DNA from 2 places in the Lysinibacillus sp. NPDC048646 genome. Region 2 is predicted to be linked to the other one. Evidence: a T-box and tRNA genes for the amino acid it is inferred to sense, from the RefSeq annotation. Region 2 holds a T-box; the other holds one or more tRNA genes.

Region 1 (16,738 bases), on a different contig from region 2:
AGGCAAACCCCTAAAATCGGAATATTTCCCGTGAAATATTTGATAATATTTAAACTTTCTCCTGCCTCATTTGGACTACATGGCCCCGGCGATATAACGATCATATCAGGCGCAAGTTGTTCAATATCTTCTACCGTTAACATATCATTTCGCTTCACAATCAGTTCATGTCCAAACTCGCCAAAATACTGTACAAGGTTATACGTAAAAGAATCATAGTTATCAATCATTAAAATCATTTTGCTCGCTCCTCTGCCATCGCCTTTGCCTGCCACATCGCTTTCGCTTTATTTAAGGACTCTTGGTGCTCCCTTTCTGGTATGGAGTCAATAACAATACCTGCACCTGCTTGAATATGGGCTACTCCATCTTGGATAAATGCTGTTCGTATAACAATATTAAACTCCATGTCACCTGTATAGCCTAACCAGCCAATCGAGCCTGTATATAACCCTCGGCGCACCGGCTCTAGTTCCTCAATAATCTCCATCGTCCGAATTTTAGGTGCTCCAGTGATAGTACCACCAGGAAACATTGCACGTACCACATCGGCATTGGTCTTGCCATCAGCAATTTCACCCCGTACATTGGAAACAATATGCATAACATGCGAATAGCGTTCAATAACCATAAATTCATCTACCTCAACAGTACCGTACGCCGACACTCGTCCTATATCATTACGTTCCAAATCAACAAGCATTACGTGCTCAGCTCGTTCCTTCTCGTTATCAATTAATTCCTGCGCTAATGCTAAGTCTTCCTCTTGTGATTTTCCTCTTGGACGCGTCCCTGCTATTGGGCGCGTTGATAATTCATTTCCGTGGCGTTTCACTAAGAGCTCGGGCGAACCAGATACGACAGCAAAATCTGTCGCTTCAATGTAAGCCATATAGGGGGAAGGATTAAATGCACGCAATGCCTCATATACATCAATAGCTGTAGCATTTAATTTTTTTGATTGACGTACAGACAAATTCACCTGAAATACATCCCCTTGCGCGATGTATTTTTGGATTTTACTTACTGCTGCTTCAAAATCAGTCCCTGCAAAAGACACGAGTAATTCACTTTCATCGTTGACAATCTCTACTGCATTTGCCTTTTCGAATTTGCGTGTAGTAATACCTTCTTGTGCTGCTACCTGCCATGCATGTGCACGCTCCTCCAAATTCACTTCACAGCCTTCTAGCTTCATAAGCGTAACAACATTTGTATTTACATCATGCACTGCCCAGCAGTCAAAAATATAAAAATAAATGTCTGGCACAGACAAATCATCTGCCGCTATCTCTGGCAACACTTCAATTTTGCGTGCATAATCATAAGACACAAAGCCAATCGCGCCACCCTGAAAAACAGGGAGCTCAATATGATAAGGAATTTGATATCTTGCGACTAATTCTTCCAGTAAAGCAAGTGGTTCACCGTATAAGATTTCACTATTGCCATTTCTCCACCTTACATGTAAGCCATCCTCAATCGATTGCGCAGTCGCTAACGGTTGCCAAGCAGCGATGTTAAAATGTCCCCCACGCCCACTTTCTAAAAAAACATGTGCCTGTTCTTCTTCTGTTTGCCTTTTATAGCTATAAAAAAATGCGTCTGCATCCATTTTCAATGTTGTCGTATGTAATGTTCCCACGTTGCAACTCCCCTTTAAATCATATGATGTAATTCCATCTTAACGTGAAAAATGCAGTGAGGCTAATTTTTTTGCTAAACGAAAAACGAGACTCCAATTAATGGAGTCTCGTGATAAAAAGTAAGATTAGTCTTCGAATTGATATAAAGGAGTTGATAGGTAACGTTCACCGTTTGAAGGTACGATTGCAAGAACGTTCGAGCCTTTTCCTAAACGTTTTGCTGTTTCAATAGCAGCGTAGATAGCTGCACCTGAAGAAATACCACATAAGATACCTTCTTCACGAGCTACTTTACGAGCTACATCAAATGAAATTTCGTTTTCTACAGGGAATACAGATGTATAAACATCTGTATCTAATACTGCTGGTACGAAACCAGCACCAATACCTTGGATTTTATGTGGACCTGGTTGACCACCTGACAACACTGGAGAATCTTTTGGCTCAACAGCGATAATTTCGATTTCTGGGTAATTCTCTTTTAATACACCACCAGCACCTGTGATTGTACCACCCGTACCAACGCCCGCTACAAATGCATCCAATTTTAAACCTTCGAATGCTTCTACGATTTCAGGACCTGTTGTTAAACGGTGAACAACTGCATTTGCTGGGTTTGTAAATTGTTGCGGAAGGAGGTAGCCATGCTCAGTAGATAATTCTTCTGCTTTTGCAATCGCACCTTTCATACCTGCTGGCCCTGGTGTTAACACAAGGTCTGCACCATAAGCACGCAATAAGTTACGACGCTCTAAGCTCATCGTTTCTGGCATTACTAGAATCGCTTTATAGCCTTTTGCCGCAGCAATCATCGCTAAACCAATCCCCGTATTACCTGAAGTTGGTTCAATAATTGTGCCACCAGGTTTTAAAGTACCATCTTTTTCAGCTGCTTCGATCATCGCTAATGCTAAACGGTCTTTTACTGAACTACCTGGGTTAAAATATTCTAATTTTACGTATACTGTACCTTCATTTTCATTTGTTGCATGATTTAATTTTACGATTGGCGTTTTACCAACTAATTCAGCTACTGAGTTTGCTAATTTACTCATTATACATTCCACTCCCAATCCCTACTATTTTTATAGGTTTTACTTATTTTGTATTTTATCAAGTTTTCCATTCGATTGTCAATAAATAAAACTTATATTTTCAGAAAATTTATTATAAGCCAGAAAGTATGCGACTTCCTGGCTCCTCATCATTTCTTTTCTTCTCCGTAATACCAAGTTGCTTTAAATTCCGACCAAAATGCTTCTGGTGTCACGGATTGTGGCAATTGCTCCAGTGCAAGCTCACGTTCAATATGTTCTTTCACATCGTCATATGTAAAGGATTGACCTTCTATTACTTCTTGAACTTGCACAATCGCATAATGACCATTATCCAACTTAAACGCCTTACTAATCTCTTTTGCTGATAATGCTTTAGCCGCCTTCCGTATTGAAGGATCGATATTTTCCTGTTTTTCTGTCAGGAAGCCAATATCTCCACCCAAACTAGCAGATGCACTATCCACTGAAATTTCACGTGCTAACACTGAAAAATCAGAACCGTTTTTAAGTTCACTTAATGCTTCTTCAGCTGCTTTTTTGGATGCTACTTCAATAAACTTTGTACGATAGCTTGTTTCAATATTGTAAAGAGCCTTATTTTCCTCATAGTCTTTTTCTATACTATTTTCTTTAATGTCCATATCTTTTGTAAGTACCTTATCTAATATTAGCTGTGAACGTATTTTTTGTCGTAGTTGATCTGCAGAGAGATTTTGCATTGCCGTATCAAATTTATCTTGCGCTGACCGCATTAAAGCAAGCTCTAAATCAATTTCTTTATCAGATACTTTAATTTTGTATTTTTTGGCCGCCTTTTCCATTACGGATTCATTGACTAAGTTTTGTAATGTCTCTTTGCCATAACGTTCTTCCATAGCAATCATCCACTCTTGGCGTGTTATATGATCACCATCAATGGCAGCGACTTGTTCGTCGCTACCAATTTCCTGTGCTTTATTGGGAATTAACCAAGCAATAAACCATAACAGATTTCCTAATAACAAAATAGCTAGTACTATTAAAACCGGTTTCGTCTTTAAGCGTCGTTGCGATAAGGGCGTTTGGTTGGTAGATGCTAGAGGCCGTCGATTACGCGTTGAGCTCATCGATGAACCCTTCTAGCTCTTCTTTTGAAAAATGATATGTTTCTAAACAGAAATGACATTGCGCTTCTGCTTCGCCATCTTCTTCAATCATTTCTCGAATTTCTGCTGACCCTAATCCTATAATGGCTGCACCAAATCGCTCTTTTGAACATTGACACTTAAATTCAACCGGCATTGAATCTAAAATTCGGACATGATCTTTCCCCAAAACTGCTTCTAAAATTTGCTCTGGTGTATAGCCTTTTTCAATCATTTTTGAAACCGGTTCTAAAGTCGCTAGATGCTGTTCGATTTCATTTATTGTTTCTTCTTCACAGCCTGGCATTAGTTGAAGAATAAAACCACCTGCTGCAAGAATTGTGTTATCTGGATTTACTAATACACCTAAGCCTACTGATGATGGCACCTGTTCAGAAGTAGCGAAATAGTAAGTAAAGTCTTCTGCAATTTCTCCTGACACGATTGGCGTTTGTCCGGAGAACATATCGCGTAGGCCAAGATCTTTTACAACCGTTAATGCACCCTCTGTCCCAACACCTGCACGCACGTCTAACTTACCATGCTCATTTAAATCAAAATGCACCTGAGGATTTGTCACAAAGCCACGAACTTCACCCTTAGCATTACTATCAATTACCATAGGACCGATTGGACCGTCACCTTCAATTTTGATGGTAATTTTTTCTTCGCCTTTCAACATGGCTCCCATCATTACACCCGCTGTCATGGAACGTCCAAGTGCTGCAGACACGATTGGCCATGTATTATGACGACGTTGAGCCTCTCCTACTGTTGCCGTAGTACAGGCTGCAAATACACGCACCTGCCCATTAAACCCTAAACCTCTTACTAAATAATCTTTCATAGATGATAGTCCCTCATTTCTTAGTGATTGCGTTTATATAGCTGATATAAGCCTTTTAATGTTAAAAACGGATCGACCACATCAATAGCTTGCGTCTCCCCAGCAATTAAATTTGCTAACCCACCCGTCGCAATAACAAGTGGTTCTTCTTTACTTTGTGTCTTCATGCGATTAACGATGCCCTCAACTTGTCCAACAAAGCCATAAAAAATTCCGGCCTGCATGGCAGAAACTGTTGTTTTCCCAACAATATGTGTAGGGCGCATTATTTCAATACGCGGTAATCGAGCGGCTTGCGTATACAACGCTTCCGTAGAAATGGTAATACCCGGGGCTATAGCACCACCCATGTAGTCACCTTTTTCATTCAAATAACAAAATGTTGTCGCTGTACCAAAATCAACAATAATGAGTGGTGTCTTGTAAGCATCAAGTGCGGCAATAGCATTCACTATGCGATCTGACCCAACCTCTCTTGGATTTTCGTATTTAATATTTAATCCTGTTTTCACACCTGGGCCAACAACAAGTGGTTTTTTATGAAAATACTTTTGACACATCGCTTCTAATGAAAACATAATAGGCGGTACAACCGAGGATATAATAATGCCCATAATTTGTTCAAATGAAATGCCTGCATGATTAAAAAAGGCTTGTACTTGCATCGCATACTCATCTTCCGTTTTATGAAGATCGGTCACCATTCGCCAATGGAAAGCTAGTTGTTCATTAGCATCATAGACACCTAATACTATATTTGAATTTCCTGCATCTAATACTAAAATCATGCCTGAAGCCTCCATATCTATTGCACCTCGACGAGCGTTCTGTCTGCATTCAGTCAAATAAACAGTTTGTTTGGACATTGTTATGCGCAAAGATATTCAACACTATTCCAAATCTGTAACATCCGCCTGAGGCTATAACTTTATACAGTATTCTAACGTCCACTGAATAAACAAATAGTTGAAATTATCTCCGTACAATAGAGATGAGAGATTTCTACCGAATAAAGTTAGAACACTTTAGAAAATGATACCATAATTTTAAACGAAGGAAATAGCATTCATACTCATGATAAAAGGAGCAAACCAACGTGTAATGAAGGTTGCTCCTTGAGCATTATTTAAAATTAAATTTTTCTGGGTCTGGACCGCAGCGCAAGCCATCGTTCAATGCATCTAACTTCGCCATTTCTTCATCTGTCAGTGAAAAATCAAAGACTTTTAAGTTTTCTGTCATACGCGCAGGCGTCATTGTTTTTGGAATAGTCACAACGCTATGCTGAACATCATATCGTAAAACAATTTGTGCAGGCATTTTACTATATTTAGCAGCTAACTCTTGAATTAACGCTTCCTCCAACAGAGTACCATTCATCAGAGGTGACCATGCCTCTACTTGAATACCATGTTCCTTACAATAGGCTCGCACTTCCTCTTGCGTTAAATGCGGATGGAATTCAATTTGATTTATAACAGGGATAACCGTTGTCTCTTTTAATAAATTTTCTAGATGATGCACATGAAAGTTACTTACACCAATTGAACGCACACGGCCATCTTGATAAATTTTTTCAAGTGCTTTATATGCTTCAACATGGTTTTTATCTATACCTGGCCAATGAATTAAATAGAGGTCCAAATATTCTAGCCCTAATTTTTCTAAACTACTATCATAGGCTGTAAGTGTCTCTTCATAGGAAAGCCCGTCGTTCCACACCTTTGATGTCACAAATAGTTCTTCACGTGTTACTAATCCTTCAGCGATTGCTGCACGAATTCCTCGCCCAACACTTTCTTCGTTGCGATATATTTGAGCTGTATCAATACTACGATAGCCTTTAGCAATTGCTGTTTTCACGGCCTCTGCCAAGTCTTCACCTTCAGGCACACGAAAAACCCCATAGCCAATTAACGGCATTTCAAGGCCATTATTCAATGTTACGTTTCCCAAGTTCAACACTCCCATCCATTTATTATGCAATTGCATAATATACTATCTATATCCTAATGCTTTATGCTAAAAAAAGGCAAAGAAAAAGACTGTTTACGAAATTCGTAAACAGTCCACTACGTCATTAATCACGCTTTTCATCGAAACCTTTTGGTGTATCTTGTCGTTCACCATCGTCTTTTGGTAAATCAGCTGTTGTTGGATTCGGTTCATCACTTAGCAGCTCTTTTTTAATAATTGGTTGTTCCCCAACTTTTTCTAGCATTGGCTGTGCTTCAGCTTTTGGAGCGTCCAGTTTTTCCACAACCTCTGGTTCTGGTAAAACGCCATGGTCACGTAAATGCTCAATTTCTTGCGCGTTCAATGTTTCTTTTTCCATCAATGTTGTCGCAATTAAATCAAGTAAAGTACGTTTTTCCGTTAAAATACGTTTCGTACGCTCATACTGCGTATCGATAATTTTTTGCATTTCTTTATCAATTTCATAGGCAACCGAATCTGAATAGTTTTGATCAGAATTAAAGTCACGACCTAAGAATACATTGCCACCCTGACTTGAACCAAATTGCATTGCGCCAAGATTCTCACTCATACCATATTCAGTAACCATAGCACGTGCTATGCTTGTTACTTTTTGGAAGTCATTATGAGCACCGGTAGATACTTCGCCAAGTACAATTTCCTCAGCTACGCGACCACCAAGAAGCCCAGCAATACGATCTAACAGCTCTTGTTTTGTCGTGAAGAAACGTTCTTCCTTCGGTAACATAATCGCATAACCACCCGCTTGACCACGAGGGACAATTGTTACTTTGTGTACTGTATCCGCTTCATCAAGTTGTAGACCAACAACAACATGCCCTGCTTCATGGAAGGAAACAAGTTTTTTCTCTTTAGCTGAGTATACACGGCTAGCTTTCGCTGGACCCGCAATTACTCTGTCAGACGCCTCATCGATATCTGCCATATTTATCGAACGTTTACTTTTACGTGCTGCTACAAGTGCAGCTTCGTTTAATAAGTTTTCTAAATCCGCACCTGAGAAACCAGGTGTACGTTGTGCTACAGCACCCAAATCAACTGAATCTGCTAAAGGTTTATTGCGTGCATGCACTTTTAGAATTGCTTCACGACCTTTTACATCAGGATGTCCTACAGTAATTTGACGGTCAAAACGACCAGGACGTAATAAGGCTTTATCTAAAATATCTGGGCGGTTTGTTGCAGCGATGATAATAATACCTTCATTTGCACCGAAGCCATCCATTTCAACTAACAATTGGTTCAGTGTTTGTTCACGTTCATCGTGACCGCCACCAAGACCTGCGCCACGTTGGCGACCAACCGCATCAATTTCATCGATGAAAATGATACATGGTGCATTTTTCTTCGCGTTTTCAAATAAGTCACGAACACGTGATGCACCGACACCGACAAACATTTCTACGAAGTCAGAACCCGAAATCGAGAAGAATGGAACGCCTGCTTCGCCTGCTACCGCACGAGCAAGTAATGTTTTACCTGTACCTGGAGGACCTACAAGTAAGATACCTTTTGGAATACGTGCGCCGATTTCAGTGAATTTGCGGTGATCTTTTAAGAAATCAACAACCTCTATAAGTTCCGCTTTCTCTTCATCTGCACCCGCTACATCTGTAAAACGAACCTTTTTCTTTTGATCATCATAGAGTTTAGCTTTACTTTTACCAAAGCTCATTACTTTATTGCCTCCACCTTGAGATTGACTCATTAGGAAGAAGAATAAGAAGATGATGATGATGAATGGGATGATTCCTGTGAAAAACTGTACCCATCCGCTAGTCTCTGGTGCTTTTAAAAAATCAATATTGCTATTTTTATCTTTCGCAGCAGCATCGATTCGATCCATTAACGATTGATTGTCACGTGGTAGGTTCACTGTAAAACTTTCGCCTTTTTCATAGCCCTTCATTGAACCTTCAACGATATAAACTGATTTATCAGGTTGAATTTTTGCTTCTGTAATTTCATTCTTATCAAGAGCCTCTAAAAACTCTGGATAAGTAATTTCTTTCGTCGGTGATTTTCCACCGTTGAAAGTACCAAATATACCGATAATCACTAAGAAAATCAGTAAATAAAATATGGTATATCGAAATATTCGATTCATCTCCAGCCTCCTCATTACAAACAGAAAAATTATAAGTAAAATCTTAACATACCATGATTTCATCATACAACGAAAAGCCTTACTTAAAAAAAGTTTCGTTCGATTTTTGTCAAAATCTAAACATATTTATTTGTAGCAAATTACGTTCCAACTTAATTGTACCTAGTGCTGTGCTTTCGTGCTTTCGGTACAGTTAAACAATGTGTCCAGATTTTGAATTGTGTGCAAACAGCTCAAAATCTATAGCATCCGCTGGAGGCTTTAATTTTATACAGTTTACGTTTCTCAGTTAACTATTTAAAATTAAAAAGAGTAGACTGCTGGCTTTAAAATACCGATATAAGGTAAGTTTCGGTACCTCTCTGCATAGTCTAAACCATAACCAACAACAAATCCATCGGGTACCTTAAAACCAACATAATCTGCAGACAGGTTCACTTTACGTCCTGACGGTTTGTCTAAAAGTGTAACGATTTTAATGGATTTTGCCTTACGGTACTTAAATAGATCAACTAGGTAGCTTAAAGTTAAACCACTATCGATAATGTCTTCGATAATTAATACGTCCCGTCCTTCAACGCTTGTATTTAGATCCTTTAAGATTTTCACTTCACCAGATGAAACCGTAGCATTCCCATAACTAGAGACATCCATAAAATCCAGCTCGATGAAAGAATCGAAACGTTTCATCAAGTCAGTCATAAATGGCATCGCACCTTTTAGTACACCAACAGCTAACGGGAATGAATCTTGGTATTCCTCTGTCAATTGAGCACCTAACTCAGCAATTCTTTCTTGCAATTGTTCTTCCGTAATCATAATTTTTTCGATGTCATTTTGTAACATATCGATTCCTCCTCGTGTGTATCAAAAATTTTCAGCCTTAATAAAGGTGAAATATTTTACAAAGACCATTAGTCTACGATGAGCACTGTATCATCGTTTGGCTGTGCAGTGGTGGAAAAGAAAATTCCCATACGCACACCAATTACCGCTACGACCTCATCAGATTGAGTAATCAGTAACGGCCAGCTATTTCGCTCATTTAAAGGAATCTTTTCATCTATAAAAAGGCGAGATAAGCGTTTTGGCTGATCCATTCCTTTTAACAGCATTCGGTCTCCTTCCTTACGTACTCTAACATAGAGCGGAAGTGTAAGTTTGCTAGCGTTAAAATAAAAAAGTTGTGCAGTATCCGTCAGCAATTCAGTTGATAATTCAGGCAATTTAACTAAACAAAGACGCATACCATTTGTCAGTGTTTTCCACCCATTTGTAGTCGAAATTATCTGTTTCTCAGCAGCAGTTTGACCTGCGCATGATTCATTTTTCTGAATCGTAAATTTTCCGTAACTGCGAACTGCTATTAACCCCTCTGGCAAGTGAACCTCAGCATTACCTGCTGTCGCTTCACATAGCTTTGAAAGTGAAGTCAATAAAGCATAACTTTGTATCGTATTTGAATCTTTGTAAAGATAGTTTAATAGTATTAAAATGAGTCTCCTTTGTAAAGCAACTGGTACCAATTGAAATGTTGCAATCTCCATACTATACATATTTCCGTTGTTTCTTTTCACTATCTTGGAAAATGATTCTTGTGCCATTGTCATCAAGAATGCCTCATCTTCTTGCAAATGCTGTGTAAAATGACTCACCTGCTCTGCTACTCGAGGATTTTCTACTTCCAATAAGGGTACTACGTGGTGTCTAAAACGATTTCTTACATAATCGTCTTTATTGTTGCTAGCATCTTCTCTATAATCTAAACCTTGCTTCTGTAAATATTCCCTTATTTCAGTCTTTGTAACCGTTAAAAACGGACGAATTAATGATTTTCCTTCAAAAAAACGCTGTGGGCGAATACCTTGCATACTATTCATCGTTGCATTTTTCGTCAGGGCCATTAATACTGACTCCAGTTGGTCGTCCGCATGATGTGCAGTTACAAGCTTGGTAGCCATCGTTTTTTGCACGACTTCTCCGAAATAACGATAACGCTCTCTGCGACAAATAAGCTGTGAGTTTCCATTTTCTAAAGCCATAATTTCGGGTATTGGGATTGCAGTTGCATGCAAGATAATGCCGTATTTGTTGCAATATCGTTGGACGAAAGCCCTATCTTCCGCAGATGCCTCACCTCTCAGCATATGATCGACATGCACCGCTTCTATCCTAATTCCCCATTGCTCTTTTGTTTTTACAAAATAATGGAGCAAAGCCATAGAGTCTACACCGCCCGAAACGGCGACGAGAAGATGGTCGTCTTGCTGTAATAATTGCTCTTCTTCAATAAATTGTTTGACCTTTAATTCAAATGACAAACGCTTCTCCTCCCCTTTTCGTTTTCTTTTATGATGTCTTACTCATGGAGTATTGAACCGGTCTAAAGACAGCCCAAGTTGGGACAACATGTGTAACTTCTAACATCAAAACTGTACAATCATCTTCTATCTCATAATAAGCTTGGAAGGACTGCATAATAGTTGTTAACTTTTCTTGTATCGATTTATTTGTGCCAGCAACCTGTTGTGCTTGTGCTAAAAATGCCTCTTCCTGTTCATCCCAATCAGCTACACTTGAAAATAAGCCATCTGAATGCATGAGAATGACATCACCCGCCTTCAACTTTCTTTTTTCAGCCTCGACCGCTGAAATAGACAAGAATCCAACTGGTGCAGCATTACTTTCAACCTTCAACACCTCTTTACCACGTAAAATATACGTAGACATTCCGCCAGCCTTCCATGACCATAAATCACCATGTTGCAAGTCAACGAGTGCAAAATCAAGTGTGGCATACATATCATTTTGCTGCTTCAGTGACATGACATAATGCAAAGTATGCATGGCTGTCTCTGGGTTCATATTGAAATTTAAACATTCTCGCATCAAATGAATCAATTTCCTACTCTCATGTTGAGCTTCTTTACTCTGTCCCATACCATCTGATAATAAAATCGCGAAGAGCCCAGGATGCAATTGAAATAGGGCATGTGAGTCCCCTGAATACAATGTCGCATCTTTTGACATACTATATATATCATACTCTACTTCGAAGCTAATAGCAGACCTAAAGCTGATTTGAATGTGACGGAACGGTACATCACATGTGACTACCTTCTCAATTTCGAAAGGTTCATCGAAAATATCATATAATATCGGTAAAATCATCCGTTCCGCTAATGTCGTATCGTCCTCCCAGTTGACGCGTGCAGGAGCTAGTGCACATACAATTTTTCGCGCACCTGCTTTATTGCTTAACACATCTAGCTGAAAACATTCGATATTCGCATCCTTCAAACGCTGAATAATATCCTTTTCCACACTGACGAAAGAAATCGTCTCCTCTTTCATCTCTGCAATTAGCTGATTTAGATGATTGCTCATATCACGTAATTGCAGTGCAATCATTTTCTTCCCATGAAAATACTGCCCATTAATGCGCTCTCTATACAACTCTGTATCTAGTTCTTCAAAAATCTTTGTCGATTTTACACATTTATAACGTATTTGTTCTTCTACGCGGTGAATGGAAGAATCCTTTCCCACACCCTTCATATGAAACCAATCTGTCATTAGCTTGTCCATACCATTGTTTTGTGCACCCCAACACCTATCATGGCGAAAACAGCTTAAACATGTATTCATGGGAGCGACTTCTTCCTTCGTTGCTACAGGAGCTGTCATAAAACGCTCAAATACTAGCTCCTTCATGAATTGTACAAAGTGTTGAAAGTGTTCTAACTTCAACGTAACATGCTCTGTCAACCAATGCTGGCGTGCTAATAATACTTCTTCACGTTGTGGAAACAACTTGTTCCTCACCTTGTCCGAATAACTTTTTGGAATAACTAAGAAAATAATACTCCCGATAACAATCGACGTAAAATATACACTATCTAACGGCAATGTTGCATCATAGAATAAAAAAAACACACTTGGCATAATACTTCCAATTGCCACACCAAATCTCCCTGCCCGAGCGCCCATACCAGCACATAGTCCGGTTAATGTTGCAACAGATAACATCCCTGTAAACGACAGCTTCGCAACACCTATTAGTGTTCCAAGTACCGCCCCGATTACCGTCGCTAACGGCACACTTCCGACCAAAGCTCCAAAGCAAATAAGTAACTGTAATAAAAAAATCGGCAATGAAAAATAACTAATAACCACTGCCTGCATGCCCGTAAGCATGGCGGCAAATACGACTAACCCTGAACCTAGCTTTTCATATGTCCAATGACTAGTAAACCACTCATAGGAGTTTACAAACAGGACCTGCATAAATAATGTCATGATAAGGGCTAAGGCTGCTTCACAACCCACATAAAACTGTACAAGCACAGGTGGTAAGCCCTGATACATAACTCCTTGCCACAAAATTTGGACGATTATTACAGCTAGTGATACTGCAATACTTTGTGGCAACTGCCAATAGCGAAAACGCATGATGCATTCATACATAACGATTTGTAGTGCCAAAATGAGCACTTGTCCAAAGCCAAGAAAAAAACAACCAATCAAACTTCCAAATAACACAAACTTGGCATATTCCTTGTACTTGCTACGAATTATTGCCCAAAAAGGAACGGAGAAAGGTACAGCTGCTTCAAACACAACAGACTGAGCTAAAAAAAAGGATGTTAAAAAAAATAGGGAGCCTATTAATAATAGTCTTTTTTTCGCCCCTAATTTTTGGTCTTCTACATGCTCTGTTTCATACCATTCAACACTTGTCATTTCACGATCCCCTTTCTACACTTTTGGCTATTATAAGAAATTATGTGTGGAAAGATTGTCTGACGATGACAGAAAAAAATATAAAATTTTCGACGAATACGTATGCATAAATACGAGAAATGGCAGCAACTACTATAAAAACTGTTAGTTACATATAATCAGTAGTTTTCTTCCCTGTAAGGCGGAGAAAATGTACACGATCATTACCAGACAAAAACAAATACCTACAAAATTTGATCAAGATACTGAAATTCATACCTATCATAATGACTGATGCAACAAACGTCGTTCTCTATTCTGTAGGCTTGATGACGATTTATCATCGTATAGTTCTAAATGGAAATGTTTAATTTATACATATCGCTTATTTTTATTAACTATTTTTAAAAATCTACTTGACTCTTATTATAATCGCTTGTATTATTTAATTTGTCCTTTAAAAAGAAGAGGTATGCGGAAGTAGTTCAGTGGTAGAACACCACCTTGCCAAGGTGGGGGTCGCGAGTTCGAACCTCGTCTTCCGCTCCATTTGAATATTGGCGGCCTAGCTCAGCTGGCTAGAGCGTACGGTTCATACCCGTAAGGTCGGGGGTTCGATCCCCTCGGCCGCCACCATAGTAGGCCCCTTGGTCAAGCGGTTAAGACACCGCCCTTTCACGGCGGTAACACGGGTTCGAATCCCGTAGGGGTCATCATGCACAAAAAGCGTCTCAGAAGTACTTCTGAGACGCTTTTTCTATAAATAATGCAGCGTATTTTGTCAACTAAGTATGACTATCATCAGTACTTAAGATGTTTTGACAAAGACAATTGTCTGTAATCTAGATCAGTTCGTCTTTTGATTATGCTACCTTGCAAAAATTGTGGCATACTTAAAATAAAATGCACTTGTTATTGAGGGGGTTACTTTCTTTGGGTTCATTAACAAAAGCCGCTTTAATCTGTGGAAGTGGCTCGATGATTATTCTCGCATCGATACTCATTAATTTGCCATTCTATGTACAAATATTATTATTACTCGCAGGTTTAGTTATTAGCATCTATGGTGTTTTTTTACTTGTGAAAATGGTTGTCCATCCAGCTGAAAAATTAGCTGAAGAATCTATCGAGCAACCAACTGTACCAGCACCTAAAAAGAAAAAAGGACCCACATCCACATTATAGATACAACATAATATGCACTGCCTAACACGTAATTTCTTTTTTAATAAAATTGAGTTACGTGCTTTTTTTAATTTCTAATAAAATTCCTTATCGCCAAGTTTATCTCCTTGTCATCAAGTGAATCCAATATAAATTTTGAAACTATTTACCAACCAATACAAAAAGGGATCAGCCTTTGTTCTAAACAAAAACCAATCCCCACAGTATTTAATACACTTTTTCTACGATTAAAACAGTCAGCAAACTACCCTCGTCTAGCTCCGCGACCACCGCGTTTTGACTCTGTTGCACGTTTTAGTGTTGTTAATCGCTCATCACTATCTTTTAAGAAACGTGCCATTTTTTGCTCAAAGTTTTCTTTGGGCTGGTGGCGTTCGTTACGATCGTTAGAGCGATTGTCACGACGTGGACGTTGAGGACGCTCAGGTCTCTCAACTTGAGGCTTTGCTTTACGGATTGAAAGACCAATCTTTCCATCCGCTTCAACATTCATCACTTTTACTTCAACTTCATCTCCAACTTTTAGATGCTCATTGATATCTTTTACATAATTATCAGCAACTTCACTGATGTGTACTAAGCCTGTTTTGCCATCTGGCAGCTCAACGAATGCTCCAAAATTTGTAATTCCTGTTACTTTACCTTGTACCTTGCTGCCTACTTCAATTGACATAAAAAAAATGCTCCTCCTTAAAAATTAAGCGACTCTTTTGAGCCATGTAATCAATTTAATCAAACTTTTTACTGCAATAAGTTTCTCTTTTCATTATATATGACTAAAAAAGAGTGTCAACAATACATAGCTTTTCAGTCGTCTTTTTTATCTTTCTCTTCTGGAATAACGAAATTAATTTCGCCGTCCTTTGTTAAGAAATATTCTTTGCGTAAAATCTTTGCAATGTATTCATCATCTTCTAATTGTTTAATTTTAAGATTTAAAATCTCTTGTTCTTCTTTTACCTCTGTTAAATGCTGTTCTACTTCTACCTTTTTCTTCTCTTTAACCTCTAGCGTTTCTGATTGATTCGAAAGTATATTAAAGAGAAAGGCAATAATGACGACTGGCACAATCGCAAAAAAAACAATACGGCGCAATTTTCGTTTCCGTGATTGTGCTTTGCGATTTATAGCTTTATCCGTGTTACGGACATAGTCATTATCAAGCTTCGTATAATTTTGTTGCTCATCATTTGATGAATGACGTTTAGTCATGCCCGCACCTCCGAAGTTATTGTTGTCTTTTATTATACTTGATATATCGAAATTTTTTTAATAAAGTGTAGGACAAATACGAATAAATTTTGACAAAAGGTCTTATAGCAAAGGAACTAATATTAACGAGTAGTTGCAAAATTTGTCGAATAAGAGCGATTATTAATCGTACAATGAACCACAAGGGTCTCCATGTTATATTCACCAAAATGCGTGCAACGAAACGTAAAAATGTCTGAAAAAATGTTTGATACAAAAAAATACCTGCGATTTGCGCTAGCGGGTCATAAGCCCGCCAAGCGCCATCCTTTAGCCAAAATAATAAATAATATGTCAACCCCCCAAGTAGAATCCACGTTAGTAACTCGAATAACATCATCCACTTGCGGCGGCTTGACCTTTTTGGAGTTGAAAAAACGATTAGCCTTACGCTATCAATAATAAAACCAACTGCTATACCGCTCATAACCATGACTAATAGCTGAACAAGTTGCTCGCTAACAATCATCCAAATAACTTATGAAGGAAACCTTTCGAGAAGCCACTTTCCTCCTCGTCGTACTGTAAGGTTTTTACAGTTCCTTCAAGTGTTAATAACCCTTTGTCTACATCTAAATGAACGATATGCAGTTCTTCTCCGCGAATTAACAAATGCCCTTGGGACGTCTTGATGAAAAACTCTTCCTGATCAAAGCGTTCAATTGATTTTACAGAAGTCATGTCCATTCTTTTACGATTACGAATCGTTAAAATATGCTCACCAGATGGGATTGTGTAACGATTACTTTCTTGATGTAGCGTCATTTTTTTCCTCCTTTAGTCGTCCTAGCTTCTGTTCA
Region 2 (16,738 bases):
CACAATGACCTTGGTATGGCAACGGCTAACACACTTGCAGCCATTAAAAATGGAGCTGACAAAGTTGAATGTACGATTAACGGTATTGGTGAACGCGCTGGTAACGCTGCACTAGAAGAAGTCGTGATGGCATTAAAAACACGCAGTTCTGTCTACAATGCTGAAACACGAATCAATACAAAAGAGATTATGAATACATCACGTCTTGTATCAAGCTTTATGGGCTTAGATGTACAAGTGAACAAGGCAATTACTGGAGACAATGCATTTGCCCATTCATCAGGCATTCACCAAGACGGCCTGTTAAAATCACGTGATGCCTACGAAATTGTGCATCCTGAAGACGTTGGATTAGATGACATGGAGCTAGTGCTAACTGCACGTTCAGGCCGACATGCCGTGAAGAATGCCCTTGAAAAACTTGGATTCTCAAACCTTTCTTCTGAAGAATTTGAAGGAATCTTTGAAGGCTTCTTAAAGCTAGCCGATGCGAAGAAAGAAGTATACGACCATGATTTATATGTAATTGTAGAAAGCTATTATGAAAAGCACGATGCAAACCATGCCAATGCTACACATTATAGTGATCAATTCTTTGATTTCGCTGATCTACAAGTCGTCAGTAATGCAAGCTTCCCATCTGCGAGCGTGAAAATTCGGAAAGGTGACGAAGTTTTAAAAGCTAGTGCAGTTGGTTCTGGTCCAATTGATGCGTTGTATTCTGCGATTGCAGAAATCACCAAAATTGATGTGAAGTTAGTGGAGTATAATATTAATAGTGTATCTCGTGGAAAAGAAGCGCTTGGTAAGGTAAAAATCACAATCGAACATGAAGGCGAAAAGTATATCGCAAAAGCAGCGGATACAGATATTTTAAAAGCAAGTGCCCTTGCCTATATGAATGCTATTAACAGCATCGTTGTGGCGAAATTAACCCCTGTTATGAACTAGGTCAGTCTTGAGCGATCCACAGTTCATAAGGCTGGAAAGCGTTATTGATAAACATGGAAAAGCAGTATGACGAGAAAGATAGTCATACTGCTTTTGTTATTTACTGTCATTTACCAATTTTTGATATTCTTCTTCGATCAGTTCAACATCAAGACGGTCAAACAGCGGCGTCACCTCTCCAATGACTGATGGCAATTCCACTTGCTCATGCCACATCACTTCCTTTACACCTAACATCTCTCGAATTTTCTCAGAGGAAAACGGTAGAAATGGTTGCAGTAGCTGACTAAGATTGGCAATAATATAAACGCATGTTGCGAGTGTTTGATTCCCTGCCTCAACGTCTTCCTTGACTTGCAACCACGGCTGTTGCTCATCAAAAAAGCGATTGGCAGCACGAATATATTCAAAAATCGTCTCTAAGGCCTGCTTAAAATGTCCCGCTTCAATCTCAATACCAGCATCACTAAACAATCGGATAGTCTGCTTTCTTACATCTCCATCTACCTCAGCCTGAGGTACTTGACTGTCAAATGATTTTTCTAAAAACTTCAATGTACGATTCACAAAATTACCGTAAGCGCCAAGTAGTTCACCGTTATGACTATAGATAAATTCACGCCAAGAAAAATCAGTATCACGATTTTCTGGTGCATTCATTATTAAAAAATAGCGTATTGAATCTGCATCATAGCGGCTTAGTATATAAGGAACCCATACAGCCCAATTTTGGCTGGTAGATAATTTCCGTTTCTCTAATGTCAAATATTCATTCGAAACAATATGTGTGGGTAATGCTTTCGCCCCAATGCCCATTAAAATAGCAGGCCAAATAACTGTATGAAACGGGATATTATCTTTGCCATGTATATAGTACGAAATTGTTTCTTCATTCCATAGATCCTCGATGACCACATCGTGCTGTTTAGCCCATTCGATACTTGCAGTTAAATAGCCAGCCACGGCCTCAATCCACACATAAATCTTCTTTCCTTCAAAGCCAGGTACCGGCACTTCTACACCATTTGGTAAATCCCTTGTTACTGCACGATCTGGCACACCTTCGGACAAATAACGCGCTGTTAAACCTAGCGCATTATCGCGCCAACGTTTCTCCACCTTTGCTTCAGCCAAATAAGTCTCAAGCCTTCCCTGAAACTGACTGAATGCAAAATAAAAATGCTCTGTCTCTCGAATCACTGGCTCATTTCCACAAATTTTACAACGTTTATCAATTAAATCAAGTGGATCTAATATTTCTGAACAATTATCACACTGGTCCCCGCGTGCCTTCGCACCACAGTTCGGACAAATCCCTTCCACAAAACGATCCGGCAAAAACTGCTTATCATTTTCACAATACGCCTGTTCAATTTTCTTTTTATATAAATAATTATTTGCTAACAGCTGTAAAAAAATAGTTTGTACGGATTCATGGTGGTGCTCAGCATCTGTTCTTGTATACATATCATACGTAAACCCTAAATCCTGAAAACATTGTGTAAACTCTTCATGATATCTATTGGCAATGGCCTCTGTTGTGGTGTTTTCCTGCGTAGCTCTAATGGAAATCGGTGTGCCATTACAGTCACTACCAGAAACATATAAAACTTCCTCGCCTTTTTGTCGGTAATATCTAGCCAAAATATCACCAGGTAATAATGCAGCGATATGACCTAAATGCAATGAACCATTTGCATATGGCCATGCGCCTCCAATAATAATTGTCATCCTAAATGCTCCCCTCGAAAAAAGAATAAAAAAAACGCCCTAATCATTACTGATTAGGACGAGTATACCCGTGTTACCACCTATATTTACAAATAGCTCAAACTATTTGCCTCAATCAGTACATCCACATATAAGAGATACTGCTGCTGTTATAACGAGTGCCCATCTCGTCGTAGCCTACTTACGAAAGCTTTCGGTACGAAGCTCAAAGGTCATTTTCAAAAGGGTTCATTTACCTCGTTTCCACCAGCAGAGGCTCTCTATTAAATGCTTGTCCAATTTACTTTTCCTTCTCAACGCTTTTTTTATAGATTGGCATCATTTTACTCTTTTCCCTTATGAATTGCAATGCAAACTTGGGAGATATTATAAATAACTGGGATAAGTAAGTGAAAATTGAGGATAAACCGAGATGTCTTTTCGATAAATATTAAAAAAGTTAGGGGATAAATATTATTATGTTGGGGATAACGCTAAAGCATCTAAAAATCAATAATTGCTAGATTTTTATCACCGTGAGTAGTTCCTTTAGATTGTCTATGACTACATCCGCCTTTTGTAATTCAGATTCCTGCGCAAAATCAAAGCGTACACCAATTGATTGTAGGTGATTATCTTGAGCCGCCTGAATATCAGAGGCACGATCTCCAACAACTGCTCCATGATGTATGTTATTTTCTACGACTACTTTACGAACCAAATCTGACTTATGACCACTTAAAATGGATTGAATGCTATATGTACCTTTAATAAAACGTTCTAATTGATACGTCTCAACAATTGCCTGTAAATACTCCATCTGCCCATTACTCGCTATGTACAAATAATAGTTTTCTGACAGCGTCGCAAGTGTTTGCTCCGCGTTTGGATACAATGCACCCTTACGATTCTGTATCTGTTCGATTAGTTTTGTATGAAATATGGCGTTGCTCTCTTCACGAATCTCCAAAGAGTGCTTTGGACATAATGTTTCCCACACAACAGGTAAAGTTACACCCATAATTTCACGATACTTTTCGATTGGTGTATCACCTTGCCATAATCCCTTTGCACGAAGCTCATCAAAAGTCGATGTAAGAGCTGGCTCTAAAATTAGATTTGTTTGAAATAAAGTACCATCCATATCAAAAATAATTGCCTTTTTCATAAAATCACCTCTTCCCATAATAAGAAAACGTCCCTTAATCGGGTTTAGTTTCACTTTAACTTCATTAAATAAGGAAAGGAGTTAGGTGCAAAGCCTACTCCTTCTTCTCATCGCATTCCAAGATTAACATTATTAATAAAAAAATTCCATATGCTCTTTTTCTTTTTTATAATAATCTAATCTATCTTGCAAAGTACCTGTATGAAATTCAAACTTATGACCATCTGGATCAGTAAAGTAAATCGAGTTTTTATCTCGCACATCTCGCTGTCTACCTTCCAAAATATTAACGTTGTATTCGACCAGCTTGTCATACATTTTATCGTAATCATTTTCATGGATAGAAAATGCTATATGCGTATAAGACTGATGAATTTCATTGCGAGGAATCTCAATCTCTACATTTAGAGCAAGCCACAGTCCATTCAGATCGAAATAAGCCGTATTTCTACCTTTCACTAATAATTTTGCATCAAAGATATTCTGATAAAATGCTATAGAATTCTCTAAATTAGAAACTGAAAATAGAAAATGATTGATGTTTTGTATTGTCACACGCTTTCACTCCTAAAAATAAGACACGGATTTTTCATTTATAACCATGCTCCGTCTTAATCACTTCTTTTTACCTTTTTTTAAGCCCTTCGCAATTTTCTTCCATTTACGCTGCTCATCTAATCTTGCCTGTGTGTTTGTTTTACGTTCCATAAATGCGAGTTCCCGCTGCAACTTGAAGTAGCTTTGTAAACGTGAGCTTTCGAGTGCTCCATCTATAATCGCTTGCTGAACTGCACAACCTGGCTCTTCTTGATGCGTGCAATCTCGATAGTGACATGCAGCAGATAGTTCTTCAATATCCTTAAAACTGGCAGATAAGCTATCCCCTTGATCCCATAATTGCAGTTCACGCATGCCTGGCGTATCAATCAAACAACCACCGTTTGGAAGTACAATTAACTCACGATGTGTCGTCGTATGGCGTCCTTTAGCATCGTCCTCACGAATATCCGAAACTTTCATGAGCGTCTCGCCACTGAGTGCATTTGTCAATGTAGATTTTCCGGCCCCTGAAGAGCCAAGTAGTGCACCTGTTACCCCCTCAGTAAAAAGGACACGAATATCTGATAAGCCTTCCCCTGATAAAGCACTTGTCACAAAAATATCTACACCAAATGCGACCGCTTCGACCTCACGTAACATGTTCTCAACGTCGTCACATAAATCTGCCTTTGTCAGTACAATTATCGGCTTAGCGCCTGAATCCCAGGCCGCTACTAAATAACGTTCTAAACGCCGTAGATTAAAATCGGCATTTAAGCTCATAACAAGGAGTACAATATCGACATTGGATGCTACAATTTGCTCCGTTATTTCTCGACCTGCAACCTTGCGTGAAAAAACTGACTTTCGTTCAAATAGTTTATGAATAATCACTTTTTCCTCGCCTGCCATTTTTTCGACCAACACCCAATCTCCAACAGCTGGGAAGTCTTCTCGTCCTAATGAAGTATAAGCGAAATGTCCAGCAATCGTTGCTAACCACTCGCCCTCTTCCGCCAGTACACGATAGGAGTGCTTATGCTCCAAAGTCACTCGTGCTGGGATGCAGTTAGCTAATTTTGACTCCTCTTTAAACACCATCATTTGTTCTTCAAAATATGATGAAAATCCTAAAGTTGTTAAATTCAATTTGTTTTCCTCCTGATATATGCATGTTATTTACGCTTCAGCATATTTGTGCACAAAACATCTATGCATTAACCGAAGCCTTATCTTTTTGCAGCAACTGAATTGCTGAAAAAATAAAAAACCTTGTATCTGCAATTTCGGCAGTTACAAGGTTTCACAGGCACGTTCAAGAGAATGTACAAGTAGCCTTATTGATGTAGAAATCTAACTAGCTACAAAACAAGGTCAACAAGTATATTTTAGGCGTGTGAAATTGAACAAACCGAATTGCAGTCCATTAAAAACAGATCTATTCATCATGTCACATCACCTACTTCCATTTAATTGTTTCCAATATATCGAAATTTTTTAAAATTGTCAAATCCAAATTATCAAGCATGTAACCACTCCTCCCTTGCATACAATGACTAAGACCACTTTGCAAAGGAGCTGTTGAATTGTCGAAAATCGTTTCTATCAGTACATATCAACCACCGTACACATTACATCAGGCAAATGCTGAGGAGCTTACAAAAGAGCTTTTTTATAAAAAAATCCCACGATTAGAACGTTACTTAAAAGTCTTTGAAAGCGGTGGTATTGAGACTCGCCATTTCTGTGTACCAGCTGAATGGCATCGTACTGAGCATACTTTTGAAGAACGTAATAACTTATATATTGAACTAGCCACACAATACAGCGTCGACGTCATACAAGCATGTCTACAAAACGAAGCCTTCTTAGATACACCAATTTCTCCTGAGGATATTGACGCCATTATTTTCGTTAGTAGTACGGGCATTTCAACGCCAAGTATTGATGCTCGGGTTATGAACCAACTTTCCTTTTCAGACAGGCTCAAACGGATACCACTATGGGGACTTGGTTGCGCTGGAGGAGCAGCTGGTGTCAGTCGTGCCTCCGATTTTTGCAAGGCACATCCTCAAGCAAAAGTACTTGTTGTTTGTGTCGAACTATGCAGCTTAACCTTTCAGCCAAATGATTTTTCAAAAAGTAATTTAATAGGCGCCTCTCTATTTGCCGATGGTGCCGCATGTATTCTCGTTTGTGGAGAAGACGTGACAATACCTACAAGAAAGTCGACGCCTTCCATACTCACTACTGGCTCTAAATGGATGGCAGATTCCGAAAATGTAATGGGCTGGAATATTAAAAACAATGGCCTTCATGTCGTTTTCCAGAAGAGTATTCCTTCTATTATTATGAATTGGCTTGGCCCATTCATCGAACAATTTTTAGTAGAACAACAGTTATACAGTGAACAGCTTGATCATTTCATTGCTCATCCCGGAGGTAAAAAAGTGTTAAAAGCCTATGAGGACACTCTGTATCTTGCGGCACGAAAAACCGACATTTCTCGAGAAATATTACGACGTCATGGAAATATGTCATCCCCTACTGTGTTGTACGTATTAGAACAATTTATGTTAAACGAAGGTCAAGTAGATGATGTTGGTTTGCTCGTCGCTCTCGGCCCCGGCTTCTGTGCGGAAGCTGTATTACTTAAATGGAGGGAGTAGCATGTTTTTTTACATTATCCTGATTCTTGTCATCCTACAAAGATTGACAGAAGTCTCTATAGCGCGACGTAATGAAAAGTGGATGCTTTCACATGGCGCGTATGAAGTGGGAACTTCGCATTATCCATATATGGTGACCATGCATGTCAGCTTTTTTCTGTTTTTAATTATTGAAGTAAGTACGGATAACAGTAGTCTCCCGGCCTTATTCCCCTTATTTTTTTTACTATTTATTGCCGTGCAAGCACTGCGTATTTGGTGTATTCATTCATTAGGTCCTTTTTGGAATACAAAAATTATTATCTTGCCTGGCGCAGAAGTTGTCCGAAAGGGGCCATATACATTTATGCGCCATCCTAATTATGCTGTTGTTTGCTTGGAAATTCTTTTGCTACCTCTGATGTTTCAAGCTTACTTTACGGCATTTTGCTTTACGCTTTTAAATATTACAATGCTCTCTGTACGCATTCCAATAGAGGAAAAGGCATTGCGTGAAGCAACAAACTATAACAAGATATTTAAAAAGGAAGAGGTTGGGACAAAACTTTAAATTTTAAGAAAGAGGAGCATGGGCGTTATTAAATTTTTGCTATCTAAAATGAAGAAAAATTTAGACGTTCTTCCTTTTTGAATAAATAAAATTTAGAAGAGTGCACTAGTTGATGGTAGCGAAGGCGGTGGCTCCTGGGGGATTAGCGTGACGCCCCCGGAAAGCGTCCGCCGTAGCGGACATCAACGGTTACAGCAAAAAAGTGTTAGATCGACATCAGTCAATCTAACACTTTTTCTCTTTTGTTCCAGCCTCTTCTCTTTTCTATGAATACCATTCAATGAATTTTTCAGCAAAAGAAAGTATTAGGCTATAGCATTTGCTTGTTAAGCTAACACAGAGATTGTAGCGAACTTGAAAGTACTCATTCTTTTAGAGCACGGAGCCACTTGCTATTTGATTCCTCTAACTCCATTCCCAATTGAATGGATCTTTTAAATTCTCCCATGGTTCATTAAATTCCTCATCAGACAATAGACAAGCATCGAGCTCTTGTATAATGGCCTCTTTATCTAAATCAATGCCGATAATGACAAGTTGTGTCAATCGATCACCATATACCGTATCCCAATCCTTCAATACTTCTGGGCTTTGTAAAAAGACATCCTGCTGCTGTGCTTTAGGTAAAGCTGCTACCCAATATGAAACAGGCTCGATGTTTGCAGATGAACCAGCCTGTGACAGTAATAATGCCACTTCTTGATGTTTTGCGCTCCAAATAATTCCTTTGGCACGAACAATGGAGGTTGGCATATTGTCACACCATTCCACAAAACGCAATGGATGAAATGGCATTCTACGCTGATAGGTGAACGAAGTGATGCCGTACTCCTCCGTCTCTGGTGTATGGTTTTCATGACCAAGCTCTAATTCCTTTAACCAACCAGCAGATTCTGAAACACGTTCGAAGTTAAAACGTCCTGTATTTAAAATTTCTTTTGGCTCTATGACACCATTTTTTGTCCGAATTAATTTGGCTTCTGGTTGTAATGCTCGTAGAATTCTTTCTAATCTTTCAAGCTCCTCCTCTGACACTAAATCACATTTGTTCAGGACAAGGACGTCACAAAACTCAATTTGATCAATCAGTAAATCCGCAACATCCCGCTCATCTAATTCACCTACCGCTTCCTTACGCTCTAGCAAACTCTCTCCTGATTGAAAATCATGCCAGAAACGGTTTGCATCCACTACAGTCACCATCGTATCGAGCTGACAAAACTTTGTGAGATCAATATCAAGTTCCTCGTCCATGTAGCTGAATGTTTGTGCAACTGGAATCGGCTCACTAATGCCTGTAGATTCTATCAAAATATAGTCAATATTCCCGAGCCTTGCAAGACGCTCTACCTCCTGTAGTAAATCCTCACGTAACGTACAGCAAATACAACCATTTGATAGCTCTACAAATTTTTCTTCTGTGCGTGAAATGCCGCTACCATTCGCAATTAATTCAGCATCAATATTGATTTCGCTCATATCATTGACGATAACTGCCACACGCATATTTTGCTCATTTTGTAACACATGATTCATCATAGTAGTCTTACCTGAACCTAAATAACCACTTAAAACTGTAACTGGTATTTTTTTTATCATCTTTCAAACCTCTCTTAAATCGTAATGATTACTATTTGTATTTTGTAATTAAAGCACAAAGAATACTAAAGTGCAACATCTAATATGTTAAGGAAACAAGTATTTGACAAATGAAAGTAAAAATAATATCTTATAAAGCGTAATTATTACCATTTAAAAGGAGGTGTTTTTATGCGTGTCCAAATCACATTAGCCTGTACAGAAACAGGGGATAAAAACTATATCACTACAAAAAACAAGCGCAATAACCCCGAGCGATTAGAACTCAAAAAGTATTCATCCCGTGTGAAAAGAGTTACCTTACACAGAGAAACAAAATAAAGTGAAATAAAGTACCTCAAATCAGTTATACCAATATTTACGAGTGCTTAGTTTACCAATCAAACGGCTTTAAAGGAAGAATATTATTACCCGTGAAACTTCAATCAGCGAGGGTTTTCTTCATCCCCACATTAAATAGAGGAACACAAGCTAAAACCTTCACATCCTGTGAAAAAGCTTGTGTGACCAACATCCTGTCGCTGCCGCTGCGCTTTCGCACATAAAACATCTGTTGCCCCGAACCAATCGGACTTTTACAATCAGTTGATCGACCACCTCGTTGTCATCTTTCAACTTGAGGTGGGTGTCTTACTAATCGTTAAAGTGGGATAAAAAATGGCTGATTCAAAAGTGTAACTCCTTTTGAATCAGCCTAATCGTTGTGCAAAAATTATCGTAATAGATTTTCCTCCTTAACCTAATCCATTTGACAGTTAATTGCTTCTATTAACTTCTATTTCAATAGCAAGCTGATTCAACTTCTGTTCTAAGTCATCTAGAATACGTAATTTAGCATCTAACTGCCCTTCGAATCCCATAGATTGGTCCAATATTTTTTTTACTTGGGCATCTAAGTCTGAAAAAGTTTGAGAATTTAGAATAGTTTTCTCACTTGAAAGGGTAGAATCACTCTTTAAAAGATGTTCACTGTAATCTTTTAAATTAGCTATTTCGTTCAACAGTTTTTCATTTTCACTTGTTTTTTCTTCTATTTCTTTTACTAAAAACTTATTGATGTTATCAGAACCACTCAGTTCTCTACGAGTTATTCCCAACTCCTCAATAATACTCTCCATTTGTTTGCTTGTTTCTTTCGTAAAATCAATGAGCTTATTTTCGAGATTTTCGATAACAGACTTATTATCTGCCACCATTAGCTCCTGGCTCTCTCCTTTAATTGCAATCAATTCGTCCTCTGTGGCCTTTAGTGCTTCCATTAATTGTTCATTTTCCGCGTGCAAATCATTTTGATCTTTCAATAAAGCCTCAATTGAAGATATATGTTTCTTTCTTTGATTTTCCCTTACCTGAATGTCTTCTTGATAATCCTTTGATTCTTTTTCTAGTTCTCTCTTTAACTTGATAAGCTCCAGCGTAAGCTCTTTTTCTCGATTTGTTAATTGTACATTCTCTCGTTCTAATCGAAGTACTAGTGAATAATAATCGCTATCTCTCAGTCTTTCCACTTCACTTTTATATTTGGCTAATTCCGCTCTTAAAAAAATAATCATTTGTTGTAGCTGAATAGGGTCGTTATTTCTAACGCTCTCATTATCCACCTTGGTACCTCCTATCATGAAATGTCTTTAAGAAAATCGATTATTTCTTCAAATTGCTTTTTGTTAGCGTCCATGATTGCATCAAGCTGCTTTAAAACCCATAATTCGAATTCTTCATCTACTATTTCACTCTTTCCACGACTTTCTCCCGATAACAGATAGGCTATCAGTAAATTCAGTGTACTTTTTTCTAGAAATGCAAAACTATTATCTTTCTCTTTGCTATTCTCTGGTAATTTATTCAGTTGTGCCTTCATAAATTGGCGAATGTGCTCCATTCCAACACCTTGCTCATCTAACTCACTCATTTTCATCCTCCTGTATAAGAGTTATGCCATTAAGGTTGATAGGGTTTAATACAGCAACCCCCTCTTTCAGCTGGTCACAATAGGCAAATCCCATGATCGTTCCTGAGTAAGATAAATTATGTGACCATTTAATCTGAAAGTTTGTAAATGAAATAGTTTCATCAGGTTCAATCGATGTTTTTCCTAATGGTTTAAGCCAAAATTCCTCATTGCTCGATCTATCATTTATTCGTTCCCAACTTGTCGGCCCCTTTAAATTCTGTTTGAAATGCTCATAAACATAGCGCCCAGAGAAGGAAAAAGGAGAATCTTCAGGTAGCTTTATACATAAATATGGATTTGTCAGAGACTGATTGCCAATGTTTCGTATATGAAAGGAACCCAAACATAAGCTCTCCTGTTCAGGATCATAGGAAATATTGAGCGAGGAAGTGAAATATCCGATTATGTTTACACTGTCAGAATGAATGAACCCCTCCAGCATCTTTTTCATTTCATTGACGTATGATTCCGTTTGTCCTTTAAGTTCATTTATCTTTTGTTCTACATCATTCCTGCCAGTCCTCATTTTACTGCCCCCCACTTGTATTATGTAAACAATGAACAATTGCATTAAAGCGCTTCGTTGTGACAGTGACCCAAAAATGTACCCCTTAGCATTTTGCCCAAGGGAATCGACAGCACTTTCCTAACAATAAAAAAAGAGAGGATTATCCTCTCTTCAAGATATGACTTTTAGTTATCTGTTAGCACCATTAACCGCCATTTGGGAAAATAAGAGAGCATTGCTTTGGACGAACTGCAGTTGGACATGAGAATGGTAAATCTGCTCTTGGTTCGCAGAAAGTTGCTAAGAATTCAACAGTAACTGGGAATGTAGACTGGATACTTTGACAAACAGATACAGTAATTGTTAACGCTGAAAACGTAATTGTACCCTCTCCAGCTGTAAGTGTTCCAGTTGTACACACGAAGCAATCTAAATCTGTAAATAAAATTTCTACATCTGTTCCTTTTGGTGCACATAATGTAACTTGCTCACAGCGTGAAACTGGGATATCTGTGCTTGTGAAAACAGTACCCGTTGGTAAAGTAACAACGATTGTAAGAATAAAATTCTTTTGAATGTTTAAATGTTGAAGACATACTGTTGATCCATCAATGGAGAATTGGCGATTCTCACGGTTCAAGATAACAATTGGATTTGTAGCTGCTGGAATTACTCTACATGTAACTGTTGCCCCCGTCAAAACTGTTGTTGGTGTTACGCCTGGGAAAGTAATTGGTCCAGTAGGAGAAATATCAAATGACATTTCTTTTACAATCCAGTCAAATACCTTATCGACATTTATACAAATTAATTCTCGATCGTGGGATAGCATATTTTCTTGCATCCTTTTGACACCTCCATAAATTTTTATCTTTCGTTTGTAGCATATGTATTCTAGCTAAAAGTGCATGGGCTAATTAATAGTTCTACATGATATTTATTAAAAGTCACAAATATCAGCGTGTATCATTTTCACTTACAAAAACCTCCTCTTAAAGAGGAACTAAAATGTTGAAAAGAACCGGTATATTTGTAACAGAATAACAATATTTTTAATAAAATATTAAAGGACTGAAAGGGGTGACATGCAATGGAAGATTCTAAATTGCACTCTACTCAAGAAATTGAAACATTAAAACAGAAAATCGACAGTTATAGAGAAACGTTAACTTCATTAAAAATGGGGTCGTCAATTGAAGATTTCCTATTTATGAAAAACGAGTTTGATGGACTAAAAACGCAAATCGTAAATTTGGAGGGGCTAACAGAAACATTAGATGATAGGCAAAATTCACACACCAAGGGATATGAGGACCGAATAAACATGCTTTCGACACAAATCGAATCTCTGAATCAAACCATTGAAGAAATGAATCAGGACATTTTTACGGTTATAAACAGATTACTAACGATTGAAGTTAAGGACGCTTCCACAGCTTTACCTGACATTGAAACAACTCCCAATACTACAACTAACACTTCACAAAGGCATCCTAGAATCACACAAACAGCAGATCAATCCACTATTACATCAAAACAGCCATCTTATAAATTGCTGCAGAGTTTGGCAGGAAAAGCGACAAATATGCAATTAAATGCAAACAATGGAATACCTTCTGCTCACAATGACATACAGGAAAATAAACCCGAAGAACGTCATTTTAATCAACAATATTTTCAATCGATAAATACCCATCCAAGCCAAATATATAATGGCCTTTATAGAAATACCACCGTAGAATCCACCTTCCATTTTAAAAAAGCTACTGACGCACAGGAGATTCCAGTTAGTGTTTATGATCCTAATATGGTGTCACCTGCTACAAATGAATCCGTCGATCATAATGCCTTAAACTCTTCTATTGTTAATGAACCAGTCAATGATGTTGATGTAGAAAGTGAAATAATAAATAACCCTGTCGATTATGTGGATTCTAAAAAAGTAGTTGAGCCTGACAACCATGGAATTTCTCAAAAGGTTAATGAATCCGTCGACCATGATCACGTAAATGCTGAAAGAGTGAATGAACCTGGCAAGGATATACACGCTGAAATGCTTAATGAACCTGGCTATTCTCTTAATTCTTCTACTAAAGCAACAGATGAACTTGAAATTTTTGAAACTAAATCAGAGGAAGGCGATGAAACTCATATACCACTTGAAGAGAAAAACAAGCAACCTGAACTTATAAAAGAGTCGACTGTAGAGGAAAATAAAAAAGAAAAGAATTCATTTTTCAATTTCTTTAAAAAATGGAGTTAATTAAAAGTTGTGATGTGTAAGCCATAAAATTGAATTCCACATTAAATTTTTAAAACCGTCCGATATGTACAAAAGTACATATTGGACTTTTTGTGCTTGTTTAAAGAACTAACTAACTGACAGGAGCCTTCTTGAATAATACTTTTTTCAAATATAGAAGCCGCGATGTAGATAATTGCCCTTACCCCCCAGCCTTAGATGAATAGAATAATGAGGAAAGGGGGTGTAAAAATGTGTACAAATAATTTTATGAACAATGGTGGTTGTGGTTGCTCATCTAGTTGTAATTGTAATAACCAGTGTAGTTCACTTGGGCCGTTTGTAGCGATTGATGCTGCATGTATTGTTCCACCACCTCTAGTGAATACTGGCTCAATCATTCCTTTCTCTTCTGGTGTCACACCTGTTCTTTTAGTATCATTAGCTACAGGCTTAATTAACACACCTGTTTTAATCGGATTCGGCTCTGCTGTTCCTGGTGTTACAATTTTAGGAAATACTATTGATTTATCAGGTGTTGTAACAGAAGCTTTTTCTGTTCCCCGACCAGGTAATATTACAGCTATTTCTGCTTCATTTACTGCAACAGTTGCTCTTGCCGTGTTTGCTGGCACAACAACAGTAACTGCAACAGTCTACCGTGCTCCTGCTGGAAGTACTCTATTCACAGCTACAGGTGCAACTGTAAACTTAGCACCATCCTTTGTTGCTCCAATAGTTATAGGTCAAACAGCATTCGCTTCGACAAACGTCGCACCAGTTCCGGTAGTAACAGGAGACCGTTTATTAATGGTTTTCTCAATGATTACTTCTGGTGTTACACTTGTTCAAACATTAACTGGAACTGCAAGCGCAGGTATTACTATTGCATAACAACTAGTTCGACCATACTACGAAATATGTGATACACATAACTAATCTTTTAACTATAATCTTGTATTTAACAACAAAAAAGTAGGCGACTTCTTCTCAAGAAATCGCCTATTTCGTATTCCATAAACATTCTATTTCGCTAAAGCATGTTGAATATGGGCAAGATGGTGCTTTCCATGCCATGCATATAATGCAATCGCTTTTTCAAGTGTCGTCAACCCTGAATCTGGATGGTTAAATGCTCGTTGTAATTGTACTTCTGTTAAACTTGTCAGTAAATAAACCCAACGCTCATGCAAACTTTCAATCATTTTATAGGAAGTCGCTACCGGCATTTCAGAATCTGGTAGTTGTGCCCAATCTTCTTCATTGTAGGGCTTAATCGTCGGTGTATCTTCAGTTAAAGCTAACTTAAAGCGAATATAGCTATTCATATGGCTATCCGCAATATGATGGACCAGCTGTGATACAGTCCAGCCATTGTCACGGTAGGATTTCGCTAATGATTGTTCACTTGCACCACTCAGTGTTTCAGCAAGTTGCCTTGGCAAAAGGCGGATGTCCTCTATCCATCCCCTTACTTGCTGTGTTGTAGTGACTTCTGGAAATCGAAATTGTCCAATTGGATATTGTAAATCGATCATTTAGCTCTCCTCCATTTCTATTTTCTTATTCAATATACTACCAATTTATAAGAATTCTTGCCAAAGGCTTTTATTGCCTTGACGAATATTTATTAAATCTAATGTGCCACATTTACTCATTGATTTCATAAACCAACGTATCGAATAATTTTTCATTCACATAAAGCAATATGGCCCATTCACCTGGCTCAGGGATTATTACTCCCGAAGGCGTATGCGCATCTGCACCATTATTTGGACCGCCTAGCCCTATTGTCCAACCATCCACTAAAATTGGCTGTACAGTTGAGGACTCTTTATGAAATCCGACAATCGTTAACTTCGTATCACGGATATTTTCAATGCCCCATAGATGCCACATCCATTTATAGGTCGTTAATCCACCACCAATGACACCAGATTTATTTTCATTTCCGATGATGCCCCTATCGCCAAATTCAACAGCCTTATTATGCCAATTGATAGTTTCAACATCACTTAGTTGCACAAAATCAGGGATATCCTCTGGTAAAACGATCGTTCCTTCATTTTTCACACAACCTACAACAACTAACAAGATACCGCATAAAATAAGGAATCGCCTCATTGCATCACTCCCCATCCCTAGTCATGATTATTTCTTTATGAAACGATTTATTTAAGGATATTGTTACAAAGTATTTTTATTTTAGAGTGTGGGAAGTCACCACACAATTAGCTGAATTATAGAGTCTATCCTCGCATACAATTTTCCTTAAATCTGCATTTATTTAGACTTTTGTTATTTTTAATTGTTTTAAAACTGTACGAATTAAAGCTTGTAAGGGATGTGAAATTATTGTTGCCGTTTCTTTTTCAAATTGCTGGACGGCTTCTACCATCGATAGTTGTGCCACAGATAGTGGCTGCTGCTGTTCACTCCCTGTTTCATGGAGAAATTGTAAGATTGCCTTATTATATGCATCCTTCTTCCCCTGCATAATTAATTCAAACGTATCATCGATTACTTTTGCTTCAACATTTATTGCCTTTTCATGCTGCTTGGCAAACTGCTGAAGCCGTTTCATCGTGCCCTCTACAGTCGCGGGATTTGTAAAAAGTATCGTTTGACGATGCTCGTCCTCACAAATGGTTTCAAAATAAGGCTCATCAATTTTAATAATAGGGATTGATAATGATAACTGTTCATCCTTCATTAGCGCAATGTAATTCGTACATGTTATTAAAATACCATCAACATCGCAACCCGCTATCCACTCCAATTGCTCTTTGACCTTAAGAGACAATCCTTCAGCACCTTGGTTCACACATTGCATAAGCCCTGGGTCAACAA

What was found. The T-box of region 2 lies ahead of metG (methionine--tRNA ligase). A T-box ahead of a tRNA ligase gene usually reads a tRNA of that ligase, here a tRNA-Met.
Region 1: it has a tRNA-Met gene. The T-box ahead of metG (methionine--tRNA ligase) is inferred to sense a tRNA for this amino acid. The anticodon was not compared.

The regions. Positions count from the first base shown of each region.
Region 1 covers NZ_JBNNLZ010000028.1:31,978-48,715, reverse strand. The annotation lists gene pabA (aminodeoxychorismate/anthranilate synthase component II) at 1-239, opposite strand, end outside; gene ACQKII_RS21240 (anthranilate synthase component I family protein) at 236-1,615, opposite strand; gene cysK (cysteine synthase A) at 1,772-2,701, opposite strand; gene ACQKII_RS21230 (peptidyl-prolyl cis-trans isomerase) at 2,851-3,810, opposite strand; gene hslO (Hsp33 family molecular chaperone HslO) at 3,794-4,675, opposite strand; gene ACQKII_RS21220 (type III pantothenate kinase) at 4,696-5,463, opposite strand; gene ACQKII_RS21215 (aldo/keto reductase) at 5,798-6,646, opposite strand; gene ftsH (ATP-dependent zinc metalloprotease FtsH) at 6,756-8,780, opposite strand; gene hpt (hypoxanthine phosphoribosyltransferase) at 9,084-9,626, opposite strand; gene tilS (tRNA lysidine(34) synthetase TilS) at 9,695-11,101, opposite strand; gene ACQKII_RS21195 (SpoIIE family protein phosphatase) at 11,130-13,523, opposite strand; tRNA gene ACQKII_RS21190 (tRNA-Gly) at 13,977-14,051, shown strand; tRNA gene ACQKII_RS21185 (tRNA-Met) at 14,062-14,138, shown strand; tRNA gene ACQKII_RS21180 (tRNA-Glu) at 14,144-14,215, shown strand; gene ACQKII_RS21175 (hypothetical protein) at 14,436-14,687, shown strand; gene ACQKII_RS21170 (S1 domain-containing RNA-binding protein) at 14,932-15,360, opposite strand; gene ACQKII_RS21165 (FtsB family cell division protein) at 15,495-15,899, opposite strand; gene yabQ (spore cortex biosynthesis protein YabQ) at 15,916-16,407, opposite strand; gene yabP (sporulation protein YabP) at 16,404-16,703, opposite strand.
Region 2 covers NZ_JBNNLZ010000005.1:135,362-152,099, forward strand. The annotation lists gene ACQKII_RS08315 (2-isopropylmalate synthase) at 1-951, shown strand, start outside; gene metG (methionine--tRNA ligase) at 1,048-2,682, opposite strand; T-box leader at 2,734-2,988, opposite strand; gene ACQKII_RS08325 (HAD hydrolase-like protein) at 3,182-3,829, opposite strand; gene fosM (FosM family fosfomycin resistance protein) at 3,962-4,384, opposite strand; gene rsgA (ribosome small subunit-dependent GTPase A) at 4,445-5,518, opposite strand; gene ACQKII_RS08340 (type III polyketide synthase) at 5,956-7,038, shown strand; gene ACQKII_RS08345 (isoprenylcysteine carboxyl methyltransferase family protein) at 7,040-7,588, shown strand; gene ACQKII_RS08350 (GTP-binding protein) at 7,994-9,184, opposite strand; gene rpmG (50S ribosomal protein L33) at 9,359-9,508, shown strand; gene ACQKII_RS08360 (hypothetical protein) at 9,943-10,788, opposite strand; gene ACQKII_RS08365 (hypothetical protein) at 10,803-11,096, opposite strand; gene ACQKII_RS08370 (hypothetical protein) at 11,089-11,664, opposite strand; gene ACQKII_RS08375 (hypothetical protein) at 11,852-12,490, opposite strand; gene ACQKII_RS08380 (hypothetical protein) at 12,737-13,909, shown strand; gene ACQKII_RS08385 (exosporium glycoprotein BclB-related protein) at 14,141-14,782, shown strand; gene ACQKII_RS08390 (YfiT family bacillithiol transferase) at 14,914-15,426, opposite strand; gene ACQKII_RS08395 (hypothetical protein) at 15,539-16,012, opposite strand; gene ACQKII_RS08400 (hypothetical protein) at 16,176-16,738, opposite strand, start outside.